3 regions of the Hohaiivirga grylli genome follow, and region 3 is predicted to be linked to each of the others. Evidence: riboswitches for the same ligand, from Rfam matches in the RefSeq annotation. Region 3 holds a riboswitch; each other region holds the start of a gene.
The links. Region 3 has a riboswitch for thiamine pyrophosphate ahead of thiE (thiamine phosphate synthase). Riboswitches for the same ligand answer to the same signal wherever they lie in the genome.
Positions count from the first base shown of each region.

Region 1: it holds a riboswitch for thiamine pyrophosphate, as region 3 does, so the genes downstream of both, cytX (putative hydroxymethylpyrimidine transporter CytX) here and thiE (thiamine phosphate synthase) in region 3, are expected to answer to the same signal.
Region 2: it holds a riboswitch for thiamine pyrophosphate, as region 3 does, so the genes downstream of both, WJT86_RS04260 (ABC transporter substrate-binding protein) here and thiE (thiamine phosphate synthase) in region 3, are expected to answer to the same signal.

Region 1 covers NZ_JBBYXI010000001.1:612,981-622,684, forward strand. The annotation lists gene tsaE (tRNA (adenosine(37)-N6)-threonylcarbamoyltransferase complex ATPase subunit type 1 TsaE) at 1-24, shown strand, start outside; gene WJT86_RS02605 (nucleotidyltransferase family protein) at 25-792, shown strand; gene cytX (putative hydroxymethylpyrimidine transporter CytX) at 794-2,014, opposite strand; TPP riboswitch at 2,082-2,174, opposite strand; gene WJT86_RS02615 (MFS transporter) at 2,349-3,569, shown strand; gene WJT86_RS02620 (ABC transporter ATP-binding protein) at 3,606-4,400, opposite strand; gene WJT86_RS02625 (ABC transporter permease) at 4,397-5,293, opposite strand; gene WJT86_RS02630 (ABC transporter substrate-binding protein) at 5,500-6,477, opposite strand; gene cmk ((d)CMP kinase) at 6,590-7,225, opposite strand; gene aroA (3-phosphoshikimate 1-carboxyvinyltransferase) at 7,227-8,570, opposite strand; gene WJT86_RS02645 (TIGR02300 family protein) at 8,883-9,236, shown strand; tRNA gene WJT86_RS02650 (tRNA-Ala) at 9,322-9,397, shown strand.
Region 2 covers NZ_JBBYXI010000001.1:969,211-978,914, forward strand. The annotation lists gene WJT86_RS04255 (Pls/PosA family non-ribosomal peptide synthetase) at 1-3,327, shown strand, start outside; gene WJT86_RS04260 (ABC transporter substrate-binding protein) at 3,378-4,406, opposite strand; TPP riboswitch at 4,394-4,489, opposite strand; gene aroC (chorismate synthase) at 4,674-5,789, shown strand; gene ribB (3,4-dihydroxy-2-butanone-4-phosphate synthase) at 5,865-6,938, shown strand; gene WJT86_RS04275 (alpha/beta fold hydrolase) at 6,971-7,792, opposite strand; gene WJT86_RS04280 (MarR family winged helix-turn-helix transcriptional regulator) at 7,997-8,401, shown strand; gene WJT86_RS04285 (histone deacetylase family protein) at 8,415-9,344, opposite strand; gene WJT86_RS04290 (L,D-transpeptidase) at 9,614-9,704, shown strand, end outside.
Region 3 covers NZ_JBBYXI010000003.1:444,519-454,222, reverse strand. The annotation lists gene WJT86_RS10260 (apolipoprotein A-IV repeat region-like domain-containing protein) at 1-1,743, shown strand, start outside; gene WJT86_RS10255 (DUF1190 domain-containing protein) at 1,887-2,573, shown strand; gene WJT86_RS10250 (glutathionylspermidine synthase family protein) at 2,578-3,738, shown strand; gene WJT86_RS10245 (ABC-type transport auxiliary lipoprotein family protein) at 3,746-4,357, opposite strand; gene WJT86_RS10240 (MlaD family protein) at 4,373-5,245, opposite strand; gene WJT86_RS10235 (ABC transporter ATP-binding protein) at 5,250-6,047, opposite strand; gene WJT86_RS10230 (MlaE family lipid ABC transporter permease subunit) at 6,078-7,223, opposite strand; gene dgcA (N-acetyl-D-Glu racemase DgcA) at 7,317-8,312, shown strand; TPP riboswitch at 8,359-8,457, shown strand; gene thiE (thiamine phosphate synthase) at 8,561-9,226, shown strand; gene thiD (bifunctional hydroxymethylpyrimidine kinase/phosphomethylpyrimidine kinase) at 9,245-9,704, shown strand, end outside.

The sequences.
Region 1 (9,704 bases), on a different contig from region 3:
ACGCAAAATAACGATGAGGCATAAATGGCTTCCAAGAAGAAAGAAACAATCAGCCCTCATAAGGCAGTCAGCCGGGCAATGGTATTGGCCGCTGGCCTTGGAAAACGTATGCGGCCTCTGACCGATACGATGCCCAAGCCTCTGGTTCCCGTTTGTGGAAAGTCGTTGATTGATTATTCTCTGGATCGTGTCGCTGAGGCTGGCATTACAGAGGTTGTTGTTAATGTTCATTATCTGGCTGATCAGCTTGAAGAGCATTTGTCTCATCGCAAGGCGCCGCATATTACCATTTCTGATGAGCGGGGAGAGCTGCTTGAGACTGCTGGTGGGATCAAGAAAGCAATGCCGTATCTGGTTGCAGGCCAGAGCCAGCCTGAACCATTTCTCATTCTGAATTCTGACGAGCTCTGGATTGAGGGTGCGCACCCAAATATTGAGCGGATGCTTGAGCACTGGAATCCTGAGCAGATGGATATTCTGCTGCTTCTGGCATCCAATGTTGCAAGCATCGGCTATAGCGGTAAAGGCGACTTCCTGATGGATACATTAGGACGTCTGCAAAGGCGTCCTGAAGGTGAAATGGCTGCCTTTGTTTATGCGGGTGTCGCCATTGCCAAGCCTGAGCTGTTTGATGATATCCCGGCTGGTCCCGTTTCAATGAACCTGCTTTTTGACAGGGCTATTGCCAAAGAACGTTTGTATGGCCTGAGGCTGGATGGCATCTGGCTGCATGTCGGAACAGTTGAAGCAATAGCTGAGGCGGAAGCCTGTGTAGAAGCAAGCACCCGCTAAGCTATGACTTGGTTGTGGTTGATGCTTTCAGGAGGTGCGATCGGGCAGATTTCCTGATAAGCACATGGATGATTGCTGTCAGAACAATACTGCTTAATCCGCCACCAAGAGGGCTGCCTAACCTGCTGCAGATGAAGAAAGCTGCAAAGCCGAGGCCAAGAGAGATAAGGCCACTAAAGTTAAATCTGCTACTGCGGGCATCATGGCGTAACAGGAAATAATCTGTCAGCAGGATTGCGGCCATTGGTGCAAAGATGGCTCCGATAAACATCAGAAAGTTTTCATAGATATTGCTGTAGAGCGCCAGCAATGTACCGATTGAGATGACAGCAATACTCAAACCTTTCTCAGGTAATTCTGGCACGATATTTCGTGCAGAGGCCACTGCTGAATAAACATCAAGAAAAGTTGTCATGATTGTTGAAAGGGCAACGATACTCAGAGCAACAATTCCAAGGCCTGCTGCCAGTAACATTGGGGTTGGGTCTGCCTCGCCCGTATAAAGTGCACCTATAAAGCCAATGCCGTACATCCACAGGCTGCCCACAAGATATCCAAGGCTTGGTGCCAGTGTAGCTGCAGATGCGCTGCGCGAGCGATATGCATAATCTGCGACCAGAGGCAGCCAGCTTAAAGGCATAATGAATGAAAGCTCAAAGGCTTTACTGAATGGCATGGGTGGTTCTGGAGACACAGATATAGCTGATGCATCACCTGCTTTTCCCCATAATACCCAGCTTATAAAAACTGTTAACAGGAAGAGCAGAATAACCGTAATTGTATTCTTCCGTTGGCGTCCCTCAACCTCCCAAAGGCTCCATAAGCCAATGAGAGCACCCATGATGACGATGGCGATTGTTGTAGCCTCAATATTCCATAGCTTATTGATGATGCCACCAAGAGCAAGCCCACTCTGCTGAACCATCACCGCTGCCCAGCCAATCAGCTGAATGACATTGGCGACTGATAACAGCCATGAGCCTCTCTGGCCGAATGAGATGCGTGTACACATGATTGATGGCATTTTTTCTCGAAAGCCGATCAGTGCAACCAACCCCAATAAAATGACCCCAACAATATGCCCAAGAAGAATTGCCCATAAACCCGGCCATAGACCAGCGGCAGCAATCATGCCTCCCGTCATAATTTCTGCAACGGATACTGCTGCTCCGAACCAGAGTAGGGCAAGGGAGAACCATGAATAACTATGGGTTGTTTGCATAATCTCTTCCCGCATAAACAGTTTGAATGGCAGAAAGGTAGATAGGGCAGGCAGCGAGGATAGCAGGCTGGTGTCTCATCCGAAGTCCCTACAGCAGTACAAACTGCATCAGGTTCAATGGGTATTATCTCAGCCCAGTTGGGCACCCCATTCGGTTTCAAAATCCCCATACGTTTCGTAAAGGGAGTACAGAGAAGATATAGGCACATTTCAGATTGGGAAAAATCGACTTTCGTTGCAGAGCATTGACGGAATAAATCAAATGGCTTTTCTTCCTGAACAAACAGGCATATTGAGGGAATATGTGCTGTTATGATGTGCTGAGGATAGGAATGTGCGTAGTGAAGAGCAGAGTTTGATGCCGCCATCAGCAAGGCTGACAGAAACCGTGACATTGAGCATTCTGATTGCGATCAGCTTATCTCATCTTATGAATGATGTTGTGCAATCCCTGATTCCCTCAATGTATCCACTGATTAAAGACAGCCTGCATCTCAGCTTCAGGCAGATTGGTTTAATACAACTGGTTTTCCAGTTGACAGCTTCAATTCTGCAGCCGGTTGTTGGTATCTATACGGACAAGAAACCACAGCCCTTTTCACTGGCTGTAGGGATGGGATTATCGCTTATCGGTATTCTGCTGCTCTCCCATGCCACTTCATATACCCAGATACTGGTTGCTGTTGCGTTCGTTGGTATGGGGTCTTCGATTTTTCATCCTGAAGCTTCACGTGTTGCACGTATGGCGTCGGGTGGGCGCCACGGAATGGCACAATCTGTCTTTCAGGTGGGTGGATATGCCGGCTCTGCTTTTGGGCCACTGCTGGCAGCTCTTTTCATAATTCCATACGGACAGAGCAGTCTTCTGTGGTTCTCACTGGTTGCGGTTGTTGCAATTGGCGTTCTGGCATGGATCGGGATGTGGATGCGTGACCAGCGCAAGGCCAGCAAGAAAACAGGTCTTAAAAGCGTTGAGCCACCTGTTGGCATCTCTTCACTACGTATCAAGATCATTCTCTCTATTCTGGTTTTGCTGGTCTTCTCCAAGGCCTTCTATATGGCCAGCATGTCCAGTTATTTTACCTTCTACCTGAAAGAAACATTCCATGTTTCAAACAGTGAAGCTCTGCATTATTTGTTCTACTTCCTTGGTGCTGTGGCTGTTGGTACACTGGTTGGCGGGCCGATAGGAGATCGTATCGGACGCAAGGCTGTTATCTGGTTCTCAATTCTTGGCGCTCTACCCTTCACGTTGATGCTGCCTTACGCAAATCTGTTCTGGACGGGTCTTCTCGCCATTGTAATTGGCCTGATTATATCATCAGCCTTCTCATCAATTGTTGTATATGCGCAAGAGCTTAATCCCGGGAAAGTCGGGATGATTGCCGGTCTGTTCTTTGGGCTCTCATTTGGTGTTGGTGGTTTAGGAGCCGCTGTTCTTGGGGAGCTCGCTGACCACACCAGCATAAGTTTCGTCTATCACATCTGCTCTTATCTGCCAGCAATTGGGCTTCTGACAGTTTTCCTTCCCGGACGGAAAAGCGTGCGCGGCTAAGATTTAAAAAAAGGCCACCAGAAGGTGGCCTTTTTGTTATCCAACGAGTAGACGGTCTTCCGAAATGTCCTCATTTCTGACCCTGCGAAACTGGGCGAGCAGATCCTCAATTGTGAGATCTTTCCGGTGGCTGCCTGATGCATCAAAAATGATATTACCTTCATGCAACATGATGGTGCGTGTGCCCATATCCAATGCCTGTCGCATGGAGTGGGTGACCATTAAAACCGTGAGTCCATAGCGTTCGGCAAAGCGTTTTGTCAGATCAAGAACAAACTCTGCATTGCGTGGATCAAGAGCTGCCGTGTGCTCGTCCAGAAGAAGAACGCTGGAGGGTGACAGAGTTGCCATCACAAGTGATAGAGCCTGTCTCTGTCCGCCGGATAATGAACCCATTGGCTGGCTCAGGTTATCTTCAAGGCCCAGTCCGAGTTCTGAGATGCGGCCTTTTACAGTCTCAATATAATGGCGGTTCAGGGCACGTCTGAAAGTGCGCCTTCTGCCACGTGCTGAGGCAAGTGCAAGATTCTCTGCAATGGAGAGATCGCCGCAGCTTCCCAGTAACGGATCCTGAAAGACGCGGGCAATATAGGTTGCGCGCTGTTCTGCTGGCAGCTTGGTCACATCTGTATTAGAGACCATGATCCGGCCACCGCTTAAAGGCACATCGCCGGCGATAGAGCCAAGAAGTGTCGATTTACCCGCGCCGTTTGAACCAATGATGCAGGCAAATTCACCATTCTCAAGACGAAGGGAGATATCTTTCAAAGCCCGGCGCTCATTTGGCGTGCCGGGATTGAAGGTGATGGAGAGGTTCTGGACTTCGATCATGCGAAGACCTTCTTCTTGAGTTTAGGTACGACAAGGGCGATCAGAACAATCAATGCCGTGACGAGGTTGAGATCAGAAGCTTTAAAGCCTAAGAAATCAACATCCATAGCTAATTGTATAACCATACGATAAACGATCGCGCCTACAATGCAGGCAAGTAAACGTACCCATATTTTACGTGAAGGGATGAGAGTCTCGCTGATGATAACTGCGGCTAGTCCAACAACAATAGTACCTGTTCCAAGACTTGCATCAGCGGAGCCGTTGGCTTGAGCATATATAGAGCCACCAAGACCAACTAAGGCGTTTGAAATCATCATACCTATAATTACCTGACGGCTGGTATTGATACCTTGCGCACGAGACATTCTAATGTTCGCACCGGTAGCGCGCATTGATAAACCAAGTTCACTATTTAAGAACCAACTCAAGATGACAAAAGCAGCTATTACAAAGGCGGCCAAGACTATAGGCCGAGTATACATCTCTGGGAGCCCAGCTGAATTAGCTAGATGAATAAAGGGTGTTAGAATAGTTTCATCATTCAACAGGCCCATCGTAGCGGCCCCCTGCATGACGCGGATATTGATGGAGTAAAGCGCCGTCATGGTCAGGATGGATGCCAGAAGGTGCAAGATACCCCAGCGAACAGAAAAATAGGCCGTGGCTAGCCCCCCAAGACTACCGGCAAACATTCCCATCAGGGTTGCAAGCCAAGGGTTCCAGCCTGAAATGCTGATTAATGTTGCAGTAACTGCCGCACCAAGCGGGAAAGACCCGTCGACGGTGAGATCAGGGAAGTCAAGAATTCGGAAAGACAAATAAACTGCCAATGCGACAAAGGCGTAGATCAGTCCTGCTTCAATGCCTCCAATGAAAGCAAATAAGCTCATTTTCCGCCCTTTCCGGCAACTTCCATAGTCACGTTTCCTCGTTTAGAGAGAAGTTGAGGTAAGCCTGTAAGCCTTCCTGAAAATTCTTTTGAAGCAACTAACGCGAATATTGCGTATGAGTCCAGAACTCAGAGCAATTTTCTAACAACTGCTCAAAAAGAAATTCCCGCACTGTCTATTTATCCAATGCGGGAAACAACCTGTGCTTACTCGACGTTCTTTTTAGCTTTCTTGAGAAGGTCTTCAGGTATAACCAGCCCGATGGTTTTTGCTGTTTTACTGTTCAGATAAAGCTCTGAGCCTTTGCCATAGCGAACAGGAAGATCAGAAATTTTCTGCCCCTCAAGAATGGCAATAACCTGATCGCCTGTCTGCTTTCCCATATCATAGTAGTTGAAACCGAGGGAGGCGATTGCGCCGCGCATAACACTATCTGTATCACCCGTGTAAAGTGGGATTTTTGCGTTGTTTGTTACGCGGATTGCAGATTCCAGCGCTGAAATAATGGTGTTGTCGGTCGGCACGTAAATGACATCGGCCTTGCCGACCAGTGAGCGGGCAGCAGCCTGAACATCCGCAGATTTTGTTGCAGGACCATCAACGACCTTATAACCCTTCTGTGCTGCAATTTCCTTGAACTGGGAAATACTGACAACCGAGTTTGCCTCGCCTGGATTATAAATAACACCGATTGTCTTCGCTTGCGGTGTCATTTCCTTGATCAGGTCAATCTGCTCAGCAAGAGGGGCACGATCCGAGGTACCTGTAACATTGCCACCTGGTTTGTCAGCATCGTCAATAAGTTTGGCTGCAACCGGATCCGTAACTGCCGAGAATACAATCGGAATATCTTTGGTTGCTGCCATTGCGGCCTGAGCAGATGGAGTTGAGATCGCAACAATGACTGCCGGATTATCGCCAACAAACTTGCGGGCAATCTGTGTTGCTATTGATGGCTGGCCCTGTGCATTCTGGAAGATGATTTTGACCTTGCTGTCGTCATAGCCTTTTGCTTTCAGCTCATCTTGAATGCCGTCACGGATTGCATTGAGGGCAGGGTGGTCAACGATGGAACTAATGGCAACCAAGGACGGCTCTGCTGCATGGGCCATGCTGAAAGGAGCAAGTGCAAGAAGTCCTGCTGCTGCTTTGAGCATCAGCTGCCTTTTGAATGAGTTCTGCATTATATCCATCTCCACTATGATTGGCTAAGCGCCAGATTGTTGTAATACATACTGAAATCTATGAAGAGCCGCAATCATTCTGAGTAAGCAAAAAGCCTTATGAAACGCTTGATCATTCAGATGGTTTTGTCCGTTTGCTGTTAATGATACGGATTGCCATTTTAAGCGCCTCAGCCGGTGTCATATTGGTTGTATCAATGAGAAAGGCGTCATCTGCGGCTTTCAGAGGGGCTGAACTGCGGCCAGAATCCCGCTCGTCGCGTTTCTTGAGATCTGCAAGGATATCTTCGTAAGTGTAGCTTTGACCTTTCGCGGATAGTTCCTTGAAGCGACGTTGGGAACGCTCTTCCAGAGAAGCTGTCACGAACAGCTTCACATCAGCATCCGGGCAGATTACGGTGCCAATATCGCGACCGTCTAAAACAGCTCCCGGAAAGCTTGTTGCGAATTTTCTCTGATAATCTACCAGAGCAGCTCTCAGGCCGGGGAGAGCCGCAACAACTGAGGCGCCCTCACCCATTTCCCGACCACGCAAATGTGGATCAGCAAGAACAGCCTCAGTAATTTCATGGGTCATGGCAATCGCTTGAGGCTCATCCTGTAAATCAAGCCCCTTTTGCGAAAGCAGAAAGGCAACAGCCCGGTACAATAACCCTGTATCAAGATGCGCAAACTGATAGTGTTGGGCGATCTTGATTGCGAGTGTACCTTTACCGGAAGCTGCTGGGCCATCAATTGCAATGATCATGTCAGTCCCCGATTGCGGCTCCAAGACTTTTCATCATGGGCACGAAGGTGGGAAAGCTTGTTGCAATCATTGTGCTGTCATCAACCGTCATGGGTGTCTCACTGGCGAGACCCATGATCAGAAATGACATTGCGATACGATGATCAAGGTGAGTTTGGACTGGGCCACCGCCGCGGACTGAACCCGTTCCATGAACGATGAGGTCATCACCTTCAATCTCAAAAGAAACGCCAGCCATCTCAAGCCCGGCAGCGACAGCATCAAGGCGATCGCATTCTTTAACACGGAGTTCATGCAGGCCATTCATCCGGGTGGTGCCTTGGGCATAGCTCGCGGCAATGGCGAGAATGGGATATTCATCAATCATTGAAGGTGCACGTTCTGCCGGAACCGAGACCCCTTGCAGTGAGGAATGCTTGACCTTCAGGTCTGCAACCGTTTCACCGCCTTCTTCGCGGATGTTCATCTGCTCAATGTCAGCCCCCATTTCGAGCAGAGTATCGATCAGGCCAATCCGGAGAGGGTTCATCATAACGGCTTCGAGAACAACTTCTGAACCCGGAACAATTAATGCGGCAACCAGAGGGAAGGCGGCCGAAGATGGGTCTGATGGAACGATAACCTTACGGCCCTGCAGGGTTGGCTGACCCTTAAGGGTTATTTTGCGGCCAAACTGCCCATGCGGAACAGAAGTAATGTCCGCACCAAACAGTTTCATCATACGTTCGGTATGATCGCGGGTTGCCTCCTGCTCGATAACAACCGTCTCACCGGGGGAGTTCAGACCGGCCAGCAGAACAGCGGATTTGATTTGTGCAGAGGGAGCCGGTGTCTCATAGGTTACAGGAATAGTTTCGCGAGGGCCTTTAATTGTTAAAGGAACGCGTCCGCCTTCTGTCTGGGAAACAACATTAATACCCATTTTCTCTAATGGATCGAGAATACGGCGCATCGGGCGGCTTCTTAAAGAAGCATCGCCATCAAATGTTGATGTAATCGGATGAGAACCTGCAACACCCATCATCAGGCGTGAGCCGGTTCCCGCATTACCAAAATCCAATACATCCTTAGGCTCTTTAAGCCCGCCTATCCCGACACCATGAACACGCCATTTGCCCGGGCCATCATGAATTAATGTTGCGCCAAGCTGCTCACAGGCTTTGGCTGTACGGATAACGTCATCACCTTCCAGCAGACCCTCAATGACTGTCTCACCAATAGAGAGTAAACCAAAGATCATTGAGCGGTGGGAGATGGATTTGTCTCCGGGAGCGCGCAGGCGGCCACGAAGCGGGGAGCCCGAGCGGGCTGATGCTGGTTTAGGGTCATGACCGGCATGAGCCATAGTAGTTCTCCAGAAAACGTCTATATCACTTTAACTTAAGCAGAAGTGGTTAGCATGAGTGAGCATCCACGTCACCATTTTGCATGAGTTTGTGGAAAGTGCTGCTGTGAATTAGTTTTCAGATAAGAATTCCGATAAAAAAATAAAACAGAAATTTTTTATTTAATTCATTGTAAAATAATAATTTTTAGAATTTTTCCTGAACGGAAGGGATAGATTTTCTTCTGAAACCCGTAATTCTTATTTGACAATGAGCGTGTTGCCGACTAACCGGAACTCTCTCAATTAATTCTGATCTTGAAGGCTTTATCTGTGGCCAAACCTGAACTCGGCACGAAGCGTCAATGCGCAAGCTGCAACGCTAAGTTTTATGATCTAAACAAAGACCCAATCGTCTGCCCTAAGTGCGGAACGGTTTTTGAGGTCGTATCCATTGCTCCGATCGTTGATGAAGATCCTGAACTGGATCCGACAGCTCCGGAGATGGTCTCTCTTGATGAAGTCGCCAAGGCCGAAAAGGGCGCTGGTGACATCTCTCTTGATGATGATCTCGATGTTGATGACGATCTGGATGATGATGACACCTTCCTTGAAGAGGAAGAAGAAGGTGACAGTGATGTCTCCGACCTTATTGATAACGATCTCGATGAAGATGAGGATAACTGAGAATATTTTCAAAAGGACTTGAGAATATTTTCAGAGCCGATTATAGAGATGCACCGCGGTTCGAAAATCGCGGTGTCTATAGAGTGGGGCCATAGCTCAGTTGGGAGAGCGCTTGAATGGCATTCAAGAGGTCGGCGGTTCGATTCCGCCTGGCTCCACCAAATAGTCTGATAGTATACAGGCTGTTTTCCTTCTCATACATTTTGGTTTGTAAAGCAGGTTGAGCATCTGGTTCCCTGAGTATCTATTTTTACATATCATAAGCCAAGTAATTTCCCGGTTTTTATATTAATATAATGATTTGTTTGAATAAGAATTTTTTGTAAATTCTATTTATACTTTCTCTACATGCTTACCTATAAAATTTATTAATCTGTAAACTCCATGCTATTGCACTGGTATCAGGGAGAAGCTTGGTTTGTTAAGTTTTGTAAAGTTTTTTTTACCATAATACTGGACATTGCTTTC
Region 2 (9,704 bases), on a different contig from region 3:
ATGGAAGAAATCTGGGTGCCATATCTGGTTGGGGCAACGCTTTATGTTGCTGATCCGCAGATGATGGGTGATGTTGAGAACCTGCCGGATATTCTTGAGAATGCAGGGGTTACGGTTATTGATACTGTCCCGACGCTACTTGCTCTGCTGCCACGGGATGTTGAAACGCTCCGACTGATTCTTCTTGGTGGAGAAGCCCTTCCTGCACCATTGCTGGAAAAATGGTCAAAGCCCGGTCGTCGGTTGTTCAATACATATGGCCCGACAGAGGCAACGGTTGTTGCGACAGCTCTGGAACTGAAAGCCGGACAGCCAGTCACGATTGGTAAGCCAATCCCGAATTATAGCTGTTACGTTGTCAATGAAGCTCTGGAACTTGTCGCCCCCGGTGTTGAGGGCGAGCTTTTGCTGGGTGGTCCGGGTATTGCCCAAGGGTACCTCTTACGTCCAGAGCTGACCGCTGAGAAATTTATAAAGAACCCATTCGCAGATAATTCGCGCGATCCGGTGTTATACCGCTCCGGTGATGCTGTTGTGCTTGATAAAGATGGTAACCTTGAGTTCCATGGGCGTCTGGATGATCAGGTCAAGATACGAGGTTTCCGTGTTGAGCTTGGTGAAATAGAGGCTAAGGTTGCGGCTCTCAAAGGTGTTCAGCAGGCAGCGGTAATCTTGCGTCAGGCTGATGGGATTGACCGTCTGGTTGCCTTTCTTGTTTTAGAAGACGGTGCCGTTCTTGATCAGGTTGAAATGCGTCATGAGCTGCGGGAGCAGATGCCGGCCTATATGGTTCCCGGACATTTTGAAATTATCAAGACACTTCCCCGTCTGACATCCGGAAAGACAGATCGCAAAGCACTTAAGACACTTTCTTTAACGGCGACTATTGAAACTGAGCAGGATGAACCTGAGAACCCAACTGAGGCTGCATTGCTTGAAGCAGCCCGTGGTGTGTTTGGTGGGCAGGCTGTTCCGTTTGAGGCAGACTTCTTCATTGATCTTGGTGGGCATTCACTTCTTGCTGCACGCTTTGTTTCAGCAGTCAGATTATTGCCGGGGCTTTCCGCAATTACACTGCAGGATGTCTATAACTTCCGGACATTACGCAAGCTCTCCAATGCCTTGATTGAGCGAACGGGGGGCTATGGTCATGTTAACAGTGGCGTTGATCTGACATTTACACCACCGCCTTTTGCGCGCCGTTTTTTATGCGGCTTGGCGCAGGCTATGACATTGCCGATCATTATTGCGCTTGCAACGACCCAATGGCTTGGGGCGTTTGTGACTTACCTGCTGATTGCCGGTGAGGGGCATAGTCTGTTGTTTGAGATCATTGCAGTTCTCACGGTTTATGCACTGATCAACTTTGTGACGGCTGGCATATCAATTGCCGCAAAATGGCTTGTCCTCGGGCAAACCAAACCCGGTCGTTATCCGCTATGGGGAACCTATTATTTCAGGTGGTGGTTTGTTCGGCGATTGAATGTTCTTGTCCATATCAAATGGATACAGGGCTCTCCAATTATGAATTTCTACCTTCGCCTTCTTGGTGCGAAGGTTGGTCGGGATGCTGTTATTGGTGACGTGAATATCGGGGCGCCTGATCTTCTGAGTATCGGTGCGCGCACAACAACAGGAGGCAAGGTTATCTTTGCCAATGCAGAGGTTGTCGGTAACGAGCTCATCATCGGTCATATTGATATTGGTGATGATGTAGTTATCGGAGCATCTGCAGTTGTGGGTTCAGATACAAAGATTGGCAACTATTGCCAGATTGGTGATCTGACCACTGTTCCTAATGACTCCGTTTTGCCGGAAGCAGAAATATGGGATGGCTCTCCGGGGCGCAAGGTTGGTGATGTCGATATCGCAGAACTGCCAGAGCCTGCTGATGCCTCAAAGCGTCGCCGGATGTGGCATAGCGTGTTTTATATCATTATGGTGATGCTGGTTCCGGCAATTAGCCTGCTGCCAATCTTCCCGGCCTTCATTGTGCTTGATGGTATCGATGATTTCATGTCGTCAATTACCGACATCAAATACGTCTATTACATGCCGCTTCTGACATGGCCTGCTGCCATGTGTCTGAGTGCTTTTACAGTGCTCTTCATTGCCCTTGTTCGCTGGGTTATCCTGCCAAAGGTCAATTCTGGGACTTATTCCGTATTCTCAGGTTTCTATCTGCGGAAGTGGACGGTTGCTTTTGCAACGGAAGTAACCTTGGAAACCCTGTCATCGCTCTACGCCACAATCTACATGCGGGCGTGGTACCGTTTGATGGGGGCAAAGATTGGCAAGGGTGCTGAAATTTCGACCAATCTGGCCGGTCGTTATGATGTTACGGAAATTGGTGCCGGTAACTTCATTGCTGACGAGGTGGTCTATGGTGAGGAAGAAATCCAGCGCGGCTGGATGACCATTCTGCCAGCCAAGACTGGTGATCGGGTTTTTGTCGGGAATGATGCTGTCCTGCCGCCAGGTGCTGATATTCCTGAAGGTGTTCTGATTGGTATCAAATCCAAGCCACCCGCTAATGAGCTTATTCAGCCGGGTGATACTTGGTTTGGTTCTCCGCCCATCAAGCTGCCAACACGTCAACGTGTGAATGTTGATGCCAACTGGACATATGAACCCGGGTTCTGGCGCAAATTCTCTCGTGGTGTCTTTGAAGCCCTGCACACATCGTTTGCGACGATGCTGTTCATTACCCTTGCAATGATCGTGATTGACAGATGGTTCCTGCCAGCGATCCTGCTGGGGGATATCTGGGGGCTTATTGTCCGCTTCATTATTGGCAGTGTCTTTATCGCAATTATGCAGGTTCTGTGTGTTGTTGCGGTTAAGTGGCTGATGATGGGGGCTTATAAACCAACGATGAAACCAATGTGGTCATGGTGGGCCATGCGCACAGAGGCGGTTGCGGTTCTCTACTGGGGGCTTGCGGGTAAGGTTATGCTTGAGCACCTTCAGGGAACACCGTTCCTACCTTGGGTTCTGCGATTATTCGGTACAAAAGTCGGGAAGGGTATCTGTATGCATACAACAGATATTACTGAGTTTGACTGTGTCACGATTGGTGACTTCTGCACCATCAATGCTCAGTCCGCCTTGCAGACCCATCTTTATGAAGACCGGGTGATGAAAGTGGGGCGCGTCAAGCTTGCCGACGGTGTGACCGTAGGGGCGAATGCGACGGTGCTTTATGATAGTCATGTCGGCTCTTTTGCGCAGCTCAGCCCGTTAACTATTGTTATGAAGGGTGAAAGCATCCCTGAGAATACAGCATGGCAGGGTGCGCCAGCTGTTCCGGTCACCAGTAAAAACTGAACCAGCGTTAAAATGGCTCTTTCCTTTATGAGGAAGGAGCCATTTTCAATTTATTGAATAATGTCACTAATCCAGCGCTGAATAAATTCCTGACGCTTATTCTTGCGCCACTCCATATCAGTATCGATCAGTTTTACTTTACTGATATCCAGCATGGGTTCAGTAATATGGGCATCTCTGTGCAATGGCAGATAATTGATCTTGTTAATGATCAGAACATTGGCAAACTCTGCGCTTTCAAGCCAGTTGACCAACTTGAGTGCGGTGTCTGATTTGCGAGTTCCTTTCAGTATTGCAACGCCAGTTATGCCGTATGTTGTACCTTCTTCGGGGTAAGTCACGATAACCGGATAGCCCTGTTGCTGGGTGTCTAAAGCATCAGGCAGATAGAAAATGCCTGCTGCGGCTTGTCCGGTAGCGATGGGGATCGCGCCGCCCTGACCGCTCTTTGTATAAAGCTGTATGTTTTTATGGAGCTGCTTTTGATAGGCAAAGGCGCCTGTCTCTCCATAAAGGGCAGCCAAGGCATAAATACGTTCCGTTGCAGTGCCTGAGGTTCTTGCATCTGCCATCTGAAGACTGTTGGCATAGGCAGGATTGAGCAAATCCTGCCAAGACTTGGGTGCTTTCAAACCATTCTTTTCAAGAAAATTTGTATTAGCCATAAAAACCAGTGGCATAAGTCCCCAGGAGTGCCATTTCTCATTACGTGAACGATATCTTTCCGGAATTCCATCTCCAGCAGGGGGGAGATTTGTCAGGAGATCCTGTGCTGCTGCAACCTCAAATATTTCATCCGGCCCACCAAACAGAATATCTGCTTGCGGATTTCTGCTCTCTGCTTCTATTCGGGCAAGAGCTTCTCCAGCGGACAGGCGGATAACCTGTGTTTTGATGCCTGTTTGCTTGGTAAACGCCTCGAAGACTTTTGAGGAGTATTTTTCAGGCATGGTTGAATAGATATTCAGTGTTTCCGATGCCTGAGTGCTGCTCAACGTGTATAGGCAAAAGAGCAGCCCCAAAAATAGCTTGGTGCAGATAAGTTTAAGAATTTTGGAATTTGAAAACAGAACCAACATGACCTCCCTCCGCTGGTACGAACCAGATCAGGTGATACGGGTATTTCTCAGCAGCCGGAGAGGCTGCACCCCGAGTCAACAGACATTGTCTATACGCTTTCATGAGAGTTGGATAGCTCTGATATTTCCCTCTCAATGCATCTTTGGTGGAACAGGGAAACGCCTTTCTCCTTAAATCCTGCAGTATCTCAGTGAGGTGGGGGGTGACATTCGGGGAGTTTACTCTTAAACAAAAGGGAATGTTCTATTGGTGCAAGCGCATATCCCATGTCTCATAATACTTTTGGTCACCTTTTTCGCGTTACAACATTTGGTGAGAGCCACGGACCAGCTCTTGGTTGCGTAATTGATGGCTGCCCCCCGCTGATCCCGATTCATGAGGCAGAAATTCAGCTTGAACTTGATCGGCGTCGTCCTGGGCAATCCCGCTTTACGACCCAGCGTCAGGAACCGGATAAGGTGCGTATTCTGTCAGGCGTTTTCACTGATGAAAAGACAGGTAAGCAGGTTACGACTGGTACGCCGATTGCTCTGTTGATTGAGAACGTTGATCAACGTTCCAAAGATTACTCGGAAATCAAGGAAAGCTATCGTCCGGGGCACGCAGATATTGCCTATGATATGAAGTATGGCATCCGTGATTATCGTGGCGGTGGGCGTTCTTCAGCCCGTGAAACAGCTGCGCGTGTGGCTGCCGGTGCTATTGCACGCAAGGTTCTGCCGGATGTGAAGATACGCGCCGCATTGGTGCAGATCGGGCCTCACAAGATTAATCGTGATAATTGGGACTGGGCTGAGGTTGGTAACAATGCCCTGTTCTGTCCGGATGCATCAAGTGTCTCGTTTTTGGAAGACTATCTTGATGGAATTCGCAAAGCCGGCTCGTCCATTGGTGCTGTTGTTGAAGTCGTGGCTGAGGGTGTTCCTCCGGGGCTTGGCGCACCAATCTATGGCAAACTTGATTCAGAACTTGCCAGTTCGCTGATGTCTATCAATGCTGTCAAGGGCGTTGAGATTGGTGCCGGTTTTGCTTCTGCTGAACTGACCGGTGAAGAAAACGCTGATGAAATGTATGCCAGTAATGCGGGGCATCCAGCATTCTCCTCTAACCATGCAGGTGGTGTGCTGGGCGGAATTTCAACAGGGCAGCCATTGGTTTGTCGGTTTGCCGTTAAACCAACATCCTCCATTCTGCAGTTGCGCCATAGCGTAACTCGCGAAGGCAAGGAAACTGAAGTCCGCACAAAAGGGCGGCATGATCCATGCGTTGGTATTCGTGCTGTGCCGATTGCCGAAGCTATGGTTGCATGCGTTCTTGCAGATCAATTTTTACGCCATCGCGGGCAGGTTGGTGAGATACGGCACTGGCCGTTCAACCCATAAAAGTTTAAATATCAGTTATTCCTGATCTGATGATCACTATGACCACAAAGTGTGGTGGTTAAAAGGGGTACGAGAATGAGTAGTGTAACCGCAGCAGTTGAAGCTTTTGCACGTGGTGAAATTGTCATTGTGACAGATGATGATGATCGTGAAAATGAAGGTGATCTGATCGTTGCTGCGTCTCTCTGTACCCCGGAGAAAATGGCTTTTATTATCCGCAATACCTGTGGGATTGTCTGCGCACCACTGACGAGTGAGCTTGCCCGCAACCTTCAGCTCAACCCAATGGTTGCAGCCAATGATGCGCCTTTAGGTACGGCATTCACGATTACCGTTGATGTGAAGCATGGTCTGACAACCGGTATTTCTGCCGAGCAGCGTTCGAATACTGTCCGGGCGCTTGCAAACCATAACATGGGTGCGGCTGATTTTGTTCGCCCAGGGCACGTCTTCCCGCTGATTGCAAAAGATGGTGGCGTACTCATGCGCTCCGGCCATACCGAGGCTGCTGTTGATCTATGCAAACTTGCCGGGCTTCCGCCTGTTGGTGTGATCTGTGAACTGGCCAATGATGATGGCACAGTCATGAAGGGCCAGCAGATTAAAGACTTCGCTGCAAAGCATGATCTGCATCAGGTTTCTGTTGCTGACCTGATCGCCTATCGTCAGACACGGGAAAAGCTGGTTGAACGTATCGCGACATTCCCGGTTCAGACACAATGGGGTGAGTTTACAGGTTATGCCTATACAACTCCATTTGATCCTGAACAGCATTTGGCATTGGTCTATGGCCGTATTGGCGATGGCAAGGATACTCTGGTGCGTCTGCATCGGGCAAATATTCTGTCAGACATTTTCTCCGGAGCTAAAACCATTGCTCCAGTGATGGAAAAGATCGCCAAGGAAGGCAGGGGGGTTCTTGTCTATCTTCGTGACGGAACAGCCGGTGTGCCAACAACACAGCTTGCTCCTGAGGAAACCTCATCGGATGAAGTTCGCTCCAACCAATGGAAAGATGTTGGTCTTGGTGCGCAAATTTTGCGTGATCTGGGCGTTGTCTCAATCCGCAATATCTCATCATCAACCCGCTCTTATGTCGGCTTGAAAGGGTTCGGCATTGAAATCAGCAGTGATGAGCGGATGGCATGATAAAAGGGCGGTGGGTAACCACCGCCTTTATTCTATGTACGAATGAATGCCAGAACATCCTTGTTGAACTGATCCTGCTCAACCTGTGCCAGGCCATGTGAACCACCGGGATAAATCTTCAGCTCTGCATTCGGAATGATCTTGCTGGAAAGATCTGCAGAGGCTTTGATTGGAACGATCTGGTCATCATCGCCATGAATGATCAGTGTCGGGATATCCACCTTCTTGAGGTCTTCCGTATAATCAACTTCCGAGAACTCATGGATACAGTCGAGCAGTCCCTTCAAGCCAGCAAGCATACCCTGTAACCAGAATGATTTCTGTAATCCCTCTGATACTTTGGTGCCGGGGCGGTTGAAATTATAGAAGGGGGCAGAAAGATCGGTTAGGAACTGGGAACGGTCATTATATGTTCCCTGACGGATAGCATCGAAGGTTTCAATCGGAGTGCCATGTGGGTTATCTGCTGTCTTGAGCATCAAAGGAGGCACCGCTCCAACCAGAACAGCTTTAGCGACACGGTTTGTGCCATGACGGCCCATATAATGGGTAATTTCACCACCGCCTGTTGAATGCCCGACCAGAATGATATTTTTCAGATCCAGTTGTTCTATGACTTCTGCCAGATCATCGGCATACTGGTCCATATTGTTGCCATTCCATGTCTGATCTGATCGGCCATGGCTGCGTCGGTCATGGGCAATGGTTCTGTACCCGTTCTGAGCAAAGAAGACGAGCTGTCCATCCCATGCGTCTGCAGAAAGTGGCCAGCCATGAGAAAACACGATGGGCTGTCCTTCTCCCTCATCTTTGCAGAAAATTCGCGTACCATCTTTGGTCGTGACCGTTGGCATTCCATAATTCCCAATTAACAATCACTTTGACCTAGTGCACTTTTGTCAGCAGGGAAGAAGAGAAGCCTATTTTAAAATGAAATTTGCCTTTTAGCCTGCCTTAGAAACTCATTGTGCCAGAAGGAAAATCATATATAGTATGCAATGTATTTATTGTGAGAGCCATTCATGAGAGCGTTCCGCAGAACAGATTCAGCTGGTTACATGACAAACTGGGTAGCACGCTTGTTTGCGAAGGTCGTGGACCGTCAGTTGAAGCCCCATGGGCTTTCTTCTGCACATTTGCCTGTCATGAATGCACTGGGTGACGGCAGTGCCCTGTCACAAAAGGCACTCGTTGAAATTGCTGCGGTTGAACAGCCAACTATGGCGGCAACTCTGGCGAGAATGGAACGTGATAACCTTGTGATACGTGCACCGGATCCGAATGATAAGCGAAGCTCTCTTTTTTCGCTGACTGAACATGGGCTGGAAAAATTTCAGAATGCTCAGAGAGTTTTTCTTGATATCAATGCACAGGCCCTGATCGGACTAACTGAAACAGAGAAAAAACAATATCTTGAGATGCTATTGAGAGTTGGAAAATCTCTGGAAAAGCTTGCAGACTGAGCCTGATTAAAGATCAGGCACCCATTAGCGTGTCGACATGAACGGCAACACTTCTTGAAAGTGATTGCAAATCGTAGCCCCCCTCAAGAACCGAAACGATTCTGGAGTTGCACTGGCGTGCAGCAAGTTCCATGACCTGTGCCGTTGCCCAGGCAAAGTCTGCTTCTGTCAGGTTAAGTGTTCCCAGAGGGTCACTCCAGTGGGCATCAAACCCAGCTGAAATGATGATGAGGTCTGGAGCAAAATTCTGAATGGCCGGGAGTATCTTTTCTTCCATTGCCAGCCTGAAAAAGCCACCATCATCACCTTCCGGCAATGGCGCATTGACAATATTGCCGGTCTCACCTGTCTCGGTGATATCACCTGTGTGTGGGTACAGGGCGAGGACATGGGTTGAACAGTACATGATGGAAGGATCGTGCCAGCAGATATCCTGAGTGCCGTTGCCGTGGTGGACATCCCAGTCCAGAATGGCAATACGCTCTGCTCCAAATGCTTTTTGAGCATAACGGGCAGCGATTGCTGCGTTGTTGAGATAGCAAAATCCTTTGGCGCATGCATGCTCGGCATGATGGCCCGGAGGGCGCATTGCGGCAAAGCTATTCGTAACGGCACCCGACATAACTTCATGAGTTGCCTGAATGGCTGCACCTGCGCTGAAAAGTGCGGATGCCAGCGTCCCGGGATAGAAAGCCACGTCATCGTCATGTGCGACAGTGCCTGTCCCCTGACAGGCATTGGCCAGGGCCTGAATGTATTCAGCCGGATGGGCAAGCGCGGCCTGTTCGGGCGTTGCGGTTATTGCCTGCTCTCGGATAAGGGCACTGAAATGCGAACGCTCAAGGGCGCGTTCAATCACACGGATGCGGTCAGCCCTTTCAGGATGACCGAGCGGTGTCTCATAATCCAGTGCCGATGAATGCGATACATAGAGCGTACTCAAATCGCCGGCCCTCCCTATTGGCTTATTTATGGCAAGCCTTGTTTTCATGTCCGCAATAACGGCATGTCCTCCCGGATAACTTAGTCAGCAATTTCTGCTATCGGTATTAGCAAAGCGTATGAGGGCCTAGGTTTAATGTGTCGATAATTGAGAATTTTCCACATTGTGGTTTGTACATTGGTCGAATTTGACTTACAGGTTCTCAATACATTAACTGTCTGTTAAGTATAAACTTAATAATCTGATAAATGTTAGCGGGGACTATTTTTATGCGTATTGGTATTTTGGGCACGACCCTTGCTGTTGCTCTTTTCGTTTCTGGCTGTGGCTTTAAGGGCGTTCCTGATCCGGAAGTTTCTG
Region 3 (9,704 bases):
CGTATTGCTGAGATCAGTGACGTCTTTGAAGTCAGTGGTGAGAATGCCATTGAAAAGCTTAACGCTCGCTTCAATGAAATGGGCCACGTTCTTGAGAACCGTGGTTCTGACATTGTGGGCTCAATCAGTGAGCAGCTGGCTGGCATAGAAAATATTCTGGCTAACAAGGGGCATGAAATCAACCATGCTGTTATCTCCGCAACAGCTAAGCTCCAGAACTCTCTGAATGAAAGTGCAAATGCTGCCATTTCTTCGCTTGTCAATTCACACAGCTCTATCCAGAGCGAAATGGCAAGCATTCTGGAGAACTTGAGCCAGGCAGGCGCCATTCTGCATAAAATCTCCAATAATGCCGGTGATCACCTCGGTTCACTCAGTGAAACTCTTGGTACACGTATTCATGAGATTGAAAATCTGCTGGGACAGGTTTCCCAGAAGACAGAAGTGTCTTCCAACCAGCTTGCCCACCACGTCAATACACTGCATCAGGTCTCCAGCGCCGTTATGGGCCGTACCACAGAGCTGACAGAAAGCATGGAGCAGAAAAGCCAGATGCTGACACATGCAGCACAGCTTCAGTCTGAAACACTTTCTGCAACCGCAGAAAAGCTGGAACAGGTCGGCATGCATCTGGGTTCTGTTCTCGATCAGCGTCAGCAGCAGCTTAACCAGCTGATGGAAGCTCTCAACGCACGTGCGAATGATATTGATACGGTTTCTGAGCATCTCACCAGCAACCTGACAAATTCACTTGCACAGATTGAGCAGCAGTTTAATCGCCTGCGCAATACATCTGATACTCAAGGTCAGCAGATCAATGCTGTCATCACGTCAGCATATGAAACCGCAGCGGGCGGGATGCATGAGACTCTCACAAGTGCCGCAACCCAATTCAGCGAAAGCATGAACGAATTGCGTGCAATGACTAGCCAGATCAGAAAAGAGCTGGATGAGACACGCTCAGAACTGCGCAAGGGCATAACCGAGCTGCCTCAGGAAACACAGGAAACAGCTGCAAGTATGCGTCGCGTTGTATCAGACCAGATCAAGGCTCTGAATGAACTTTCCTCACTTGTCACCAAATCCAGCCGTTCCGTTGATACGGAAGTCGCTCCCAAGCGTCAGATCAAAGCTGTAACGGCTTCCGGCATGAATGAAACGATCAGTTCTTCACCAGCTGCCATCAACCAGCAATCTGGAAATCCCTCACAGATTACATCTGTTGCACAGGTTACGGCATCACTGAACTCTGATCGCAAACCAATGCCACAGAGCGTCACGCCTGTCCCTCCTCCTCCGGCAGGAAAAGGCTGGTTGTCTGACCTTCTCAATCGTGCATCACGTGATGAAGATGCCCCAACACACAGCAGTGAAACTAGCCGCGAACGCAGCCGTAGAAACAGTCTTGAGTCTCTGGATGCAATCTCGGTTGATATTGCACGGATGATTGACCACTCAGCAGCCGTTGAACTCTGGGATCGTTATAAGCGTGGCGAGCGCAACGTATTTACACGCCAGCTTTACACGCTTCAGGGGCAACAGGCTTTTGAAGACATCCGCAACAAGTATCGTACAGATACTGAATTCCAGAAGACCGTGAATCGCTACATCGCTGAATTTGAGAAACTTCTGAATGAGGTTGCTCAGGATGACCGCGACTCTATTCTCACGAATACATATCTGACTTCAGAGACAGGTAAGGTCTATACAATGCTGGCTCATGCAGCAGGCCGCCTGCAATAAGCGGATAACCAAATCTCAACAAAAACGCGGCCATTGAGCCGCGTTTTTTTGTCGTTAGCATGTCAAACAATTCATAAGCTCTATGATTTTTTTCATCACTGCCCTATAAGGGAATCTCAACTACCAAGGTTCAGAGGGACGATATGAAAAGATCATCTACGCTAGCTCTTGTTACTGTTGCCGGAGCAGCCATCATTGCCTACTCATGGTATTCTAATAATACCGAGGCAGTGACAGATAGCGATATTTTCACATCGGTCAGTGATTGCATTTCATCAGGTGTTGCAGAAGCAACCTGTAAGGCCCGATTTGGCGAAGCCATGACAACCTATGCGCAGACAGCGCCACGCTTCGTGACAAAAGAAGATTGTGAGAAGGATTACGGAGCCGGTCAATGCGCAACGGCCCCGACAGCTGCAACAGGCGAAACAGTCGCGACAGATAATAATACAACCACAACAGCTCAAGCCTCACAGGCGACATCTGGCAGCACAAGCTATTTCATGCCGATGATGATGGGCTTCATGGCTGCCCGCATGATGCAGGGAACACAATCTGCGGCATCTGCCGCTCCTCTCTATGGCTGTGCAGGCGGTGGGGCCGCCGGAGCCTCCTGTTATTCCAGTAATACTGGCAGAAGTTATTATGCCCGCACTGGTGCTGCTGCGGCACGCGCTGTCAAAACCCCGGTTGCAGAGTTCCGTTCAGGCAACCGTGCCGGGTTCAACGTTATTCCGCGTGGCGGCAGTGCAATAAAATCAGCCGTTCGTTCACGCGGTGGCTTTGGTTCAACCGGACGCGGTTATTCAAGCCGGAGCTATGGCGGATAATCATATGCAGCGTATCAAGGTAAAGGAACGGCCAAACTGGCGTAAAAGCGCAGAAGAAAGTGGCTTCAAATATCACACAATTGATAATCTGCCCTACTGGGATGAAACCGCCTATTACGCCTTTACCTTGAAAGAAATAGAAGAGCAGTTGGAATATCCCTCACAGGAGCTGCATCAGATGGCTCTCGACATTGTGGCTCGTGCTGTTCGCGATGAAGAGATTCTGAAACGTCTAAGCATTCCGCAGACTGCATGGGATGCTATCGCAAGTAGTTATAACCGAGGCGACAGAAGCCTTTATGGTCGATTTGATTTTGCATATGACGGCAATGGACCTGCAAAGCTTCTGGAATATAATGCTGACACTCCGACAGCCCTTTATGAAGCGGCCTGTTTCCAATGGTCCTGGCTTGAAGAGCTGATGGCATCCGGTACATTGCCTGCTGATGCTGACCAGTTTAACTCAATTCATGACCGCCTGATTGCCGCCCTCTCCTCTATTGCAGCCGGAAAAACCTTTCATGTAAGCTGTATGAGTGAATCTGAAGAAGATATGGGCACAGCTTCCTATATTCAGGACTGTGGTAAACTGGCAGGCCTGACAACTGAATTTGTAGATATTCAGGATATTGGTCTGCTGACGGACGGCTATTTCTGCGACCAGAATGCTACGCCAATTGAACTGATCTTCAAGCTTTACCCATGGGAATGGATGCTGGGTGACAGCTATGCCGCCAATCTTGGCGATACGCCAACCCGCTTCCTTGAACCATGCTGGAAAGCTATTCTTTCTAACAAAGGCATATTACCTCTGTTATGGGACATGGCCCCTGATCACCCCAATCTTTTACCCGCTTTCTTTGAAGATGATCGTGAGAAATGGGCCCTGGGTACATCATTTGCCAGAAAACCCCTGTTTTCACGTGAAGGCGCAAATATCATGCTGATGAAAGATGGGGCTGTTATTGATCGGGCTGATGGCGCCTATGGTGGCGAGGGTTATATCCGACAAGCTCTGGCAAATATCCCATGCATAGATGGAAATTATCCGGTTATTGGCAGTTGGATTATTGCAGATGAAGCAGCCGGTATTGGTGTTCGCGAAGATACGACACCAATTACCAAGAACGATTCACGTTTCCTGCCACACGCAATTATTGGCTGATCGCTGATCAGCCAACCCAACGTGCAATTTCAAGCAGAACAGATGACAAAGCGTCATTCAGTGCAACGGCGGCACTTCCGGCATTGAGGCCGTCACCAACCTGACGCTTAGCTGTAAAGACCTTCCCGCGTATGATTTGTCCTGTCCGTGCATTCACGAGACGAACAGACAATTCGACAACCGCTTCATTCCCAGGTGTCACGACGTAAAAGGCACGTACATCTGAGACAAGCTGATAATCAGCAATGACACCACTTGATGGCAGAGCAACAGCACGAAGCTTTGAACCGTTTTCGAATGTATTGATGAGGCGGGCCTGTATCAGGTTTGGCAGTTGATCAGCCCACTGCCCTCCGCCTAAAAATGTCATTGCACCCGTTTCATTACGAACGACAATATTCTGATCACTCAGAGCCTGAAGAGCCGTTGGCGTTGCAATAACAATCTGTCCACCAAGGCGCGCTTTGATACCTGTTGTCGGAGCTGACAGATCATAGGTCGTTGGGGCCGGACCAGTCCCGCAGGCAGCAAGCCCAACTAATATAACGGATACCAACCCCGTCTTGGCAAGACGAGAACAGGAAAGGACTTTCTTCTGGAATGAAGGTTTCTTTGTCATAACATTCGTCCGTTCTTATCTTCCGTTATACTGGGGCATAGATGAGCGAGGCCCTAAAATAAACTGCTGCGGATTGCGTTGTATCCCCTGAATAAGCTTATTCAGTTCATTCAGTGACTTACGGCCTTCGACAGCCAGATTCTGGTACTGCTGCAGGCCAGAGCCTGTAAAGCGCTTCAGACCTTCTGCAATCTCATTCAACTGACCTTCCAGATGATCAGAAAGTTTCTTGATTGAAGCAGCTGCAGCATGAACCTCATCAAGAGCTCCCTTACCTGAATCGCCAATCTGATCCAAAAATCTCTTTACACCTGAAGAGCTATCACCGAGCACATCAGAAAAGTTCTCAACATTTTTGACAATCTTCGTAATAGATTCCTGATTATCACCAACCAACTTATCCATACGTGTTACAAGATCATCGGCACGGGCAGCAATATTACGGGCAGATTCCATCAGGCTCTGAAAGTCAGAACGCTTGGCATAAAGCTCGGGAAAGTCATCCCCCTTCGCAGCAACGAGATCGGCTGCGCGTGGATCACCACCTGTCAGTGATATAGAAGCAGCACCGGTCAAGCCCTGATACTCAAGCATTGCTGTCGTATCCATCCGCAACGGTGTACCATCATCAATTCGGGTACGAACCTCAACCTGCCGCGGGTCCTCTGGCCGGATACGGATATTCATTACCTGCCCAACTGGGATACCATTGAACAGAACACTGGCCCCAACAGACAAACCAGAAACGGAATCTGAGAATATGATATCCAGTGTTTTACGCTGCTTGGCAGAGCCAAGGTCGGCAAACCAGTAGATAAAAGCGAACGCTCCAGCAATGACTGCCAGAGTAAAGGCTCCCACTAGGGCGTAATTTGCTTTTGTTTCCATATCATTATGCCTCATGCTGCCCTGCAAGCACAGCACGAGCCCGCTTACCATGAAAATAAGAATGTACCCAAGGATTTGTTGATTGCAACATATGTTCAATCGGCCCTTGCTCTATAATTTTTCCCTGACCAAGTGCAGCAATACGATCACAAGCTGAGTAGAGACTATCCAAATCATGTGTGACCATGAAAACTGTCAGGCCAAGTGTTTTTTGCAGTGTTTCAATGAGATCATCAAAATCACCCGCACCAATCGGATCAAGCCCTGATGTTGGCTCATCCAAGAAAAGGATATCCGGATCTAAAGCTAAAGCACGCGCCAAAGCCGCACGCTTGATCATACCACCAGAAAGTTCTGAAGGAAATTTATCAGCCGCATCAGCTGGAAGACCAACCATCTGAATCTTCAGCATTGCCATCTCATCCAGAACATCCTGAGGAAGAGACAGATATTCCCGCATCGGCACCTGAACATTTTGCTTGACCGTCAGGGCTGAGAACAATGCCCCCTGCTGAAAGAGAACACCCCAGCGCTGCTCCATCTTCCGGCGCTCATCATGAGAAAGACCATCAACATTCTGGCCAAATACGTTGATTTCACCCGCGCGTTTTTTAATCAGCCCAAGAATAGTACGGGTTAAAACGGATTTACCCGTACCCGAAGCACCTACGAAGCCAAGAATCTCACCCCGATAAATATCAAGATTAAGATCCTTCATAATTGTTTTAGGACCAAAACCAACTTCCAAGCCACGCACACTTATGACGACTTCCTTCTGGGAAGTATCATTATTCTGCGGCATATTTTTTGGCTCAGGCTTGCTCATTGGACCTCAGAAGTTAATCGCTGCGTAGAACATAGCGAAGATACCATCCATCAAAATAACCATGAAGATGGACTTCACAACTGCCGAAGTCACATTACGCCCCAACGATTCAGCTGATCCCTTAACAGCCAAGCCTTCGGAACAGGCAATAACACCAATAACCAAAGCCATGAAAGGCGCCTTTATAATGCCGGCAAAAAAGGTATTCATAGCAATTGCAGACTGAAGCCGTGTCAAAAAGACATCCGATGGAATATCACCATAGAGTGCAGCCGTAATTGCACCGCCCAACAAACCGGACATTGATGCGATGAAAGTGAGAAGTGGCAATCCGATAATAAGAGCCAGAATTCTCGGGACAATCAGAACTTCAATCGGATCAAGCCCCATTACGCGTAAAGCATCAACCTCTTCACTCATTTTCATGGATCCGAGCTCTGCCGTATATGCAGAACCAGAACGACCTGCAATCATAATTGCAGTAAGGAGAACGGCCAGTTCGCGCAATGTCAGAATACTGATCAGGTCAACAACAAAAACTGTTGCCCCAAATGTCTTCAGCTGAAAGATACCTTGCTGCGCAATAATACAGCCAACAAGAAACGAGATCAGAACAATGATCGGCACACCACGAAGAGCAACCTGCTCCATCTGTGTAACAAGCGACGTAAAACGAAATGATTTTGGCCTGAACAGAACACGGATTAACGCCGAGACAACCTGACCAAAAAAGACAATACCATCATAGGCATCCTGGCGTGTCTGGATAACTGACTTTCCAATTTCAGATAAGAAAGTAACAAGTCCAGATTGCTTTTCTTCCTGCTTTTCCTCAACCGTATGAGAAGATATTTCAGTCAGAAGAATATCATGGGTTGCACTTTGCCCCTGTATCTGAACTTTGATACCTCGGCTCTCAAGTGTACGTGCTGAACGAATAATCAGCCAGCTGCCAACTGTATCCAGCCGTCCCAGACCAGACAGATCAAAGATAACTGGCTGATTTTCCTGTATCTCGACAAGTCTTGCCGCGTAATCATCAGCCCTTTTTCCAAGACTTGAGGTCCAGTCTCCCTGCAAGGCAATATGAACCTGATTGTCAGCATGACTGACATCTATCTTCGGTTCATTATCAATATCTGCTGAGTGCACGCAGAAAATCCTTGCCACTAAAAAAGAACGAACTAATTTCTTAACCTAAGTACTTTAATAAAAGCGATAAAATAGTTAAGGTGCATATCAATGATCCCCTGCAAAATACAGACAAAAATTGATCATTTTCCTTTAAAAGAACCTTTCGTTATATCGCGAGGGACACGTACTGAAGCAATCGTTGTAACGGTTGAACTAACAGACCTCAATAATCAAAAGATTGGACGCGGGGAATGCACGCCATATGCACGCTATGGTGAAAGCGTTGACAGTGTTATCGCGCAAATTGAAAATATTCGTCCCTCTGTCGAGAATGGTATTTCTCATGAAGCATTAAGTCGCATCATACCTGCTGGAGCGGCTCGCAATGCGATTGATAATGCGCTTTGGGATCTGGAAGCAAAAGTAACAGGTATTCCAGCTCATATTACAGCTGGTGCCAAGGATTGGGCGCCGGTAACAACCGCTTTCACAATCAGTATTGGCACACCAGAAGTCATGAATAAGTCAGCGGTAAAAGCAGCTGATCGGCCTTTGCTTAAGGTCAAACTCGGTGGGGGGGATAATTTGGACATTGAGCGGATCAAAGCCGTCCGTTCTGGCGCGCCGAATGCCACACTTATTGCAGATGCCAACGAAGGCTGGACAGAGAATAATCTACCGGAGCATTTTCTGGCATGTTCTGACGCTGGATACGCCATGATTGAACAGCCCCTGCCGGCAGAGCTCGACCATATTCTCAAAACAATAGATAAGCCTGTGCCGCTTTGTGCAGATGAAAGCGCACATCGCAGAGAGGCCCTCCCCACTCTTGTTGGCATATATGATCTGGTTAATATCAAGCTCGATAAAACAGGTGGCCTCTATGAGGCTCTTTCAGTTGCCAATGAAGTCCAGCAGCTTGGCATGGATATTATGGTTGGCTGTATGCTGGGCTCATCCTTGGCAATGGCACCCGCTATGATCTTAGCCTCAAAGGCAAAATATGTTGATCTTGATGGTCCTCTGCTTTTATCAGCAGACAGGACGCCACCCCTTCATTGTGAACAGAGCCTGCTCTATCCGCCAACGCCTGAACTATGGGGCTGATATCATTCTCTTGCTTGCTTCTGTTTCAGCAAGTAGCTAGTATCCTAACATCTCCTTGGGGTGCCCTTTAGGGCTGAGAGGTCTGTACCAACCCATGAACCTGATCCGGATCATGCCGGCGGAGGAAAGAGAGATGGTATTGTACATAGATCCAAATCTCAGAATAACGTTGCATTTGGCTTCTTCAGCCTTACGGCATCCCTATATCGCCCTCAAAACTCAGATAAACTTTCTATTACGGATAAAACATGACCAGTGTTGATATTCGCCTTTACGGAATTATTGATCCGCAGATTGCGCGTGGACGTCCATTACATGAGCTTGTATTGGCTGCGGTTCAGGGTGGTGCAACCTTAATCCAGTACAGAGATAAAACATCTGATACGCGCCCAATGATTGAGCAAGCCCGGGCCATCAAGAATGTTCTTGCAGGAACATCCGTTCCTCTTCTTATCAATGATCGTATTGATGTCGCTCTGGCATCAGGTGCTGAAGGTGTTCACATTGGTCAATCCGATATGTACGCACAGGACGCGCGACATATTCTCGGCGCCTCCGCCATCATTGGCCTGACAGTCAACAATGCCATCAATGCAGAAGAATGCAGCAAGCTCCCAGTAGATTATGCCTGTATTGGGAGTGTTTTCCCAACCAACAGCAAGGATGATGCGGGCGCATCTATCGGCCTAGACGGCTTCTCAAAACTGGCCAGACAAATCCGTTCCAGACAGCCTTTTCTGCCTGTCGGTGCTATTTCAGGGATTAATCACAAGAATGCAGCATCGGTTATTGAAGCGGGTTCTGATGGTATTGCCATCATATCTGCCCTTTTCTCCCCTGATGATATTACATCTGCAGCTCAATCCTTGAATGAAGTTATTACCAAAGCTTTTCAAGCTCAGCATAACCAGTAAGCATCCAGAGATACCAATATGACAGCTATCGCAGTAACTATTGCAGGTTCGGATTCTGGTGGCGGTGCCGGAATACAGGCTGATTTGAAAACTTTTTCAGCTCTTGGTGTCTATGGCGCAAGCGTGATTACAGCCCTGACTGCCCAGAACACACGTGGCGTTCAGGGGATATACAACATCCCCCCAGACTTCGTGAAACAGCAGATTGATAGCGTATTTTCAGATCTGGACGTGAATGCTGTTAAAATTGGCATGCTCTCTCAACCAGACATTATCCAAGCTGTTGCGAATGGTTTGGGAAAATACAATCAAGCCCAGATCATTCTTGATCCGGTTATGGTTGCAGCGAGTGGAGATCGATTGATTGCAGAGGAAGCCGTCACAACACTCAAAGAAAGCCTTTTACCCCTTGCTCTTTTAATTACGCCCAATCTACCAGAAGCTGCCGTTATCCTTGGCGACAATCACCCTGCTTCCA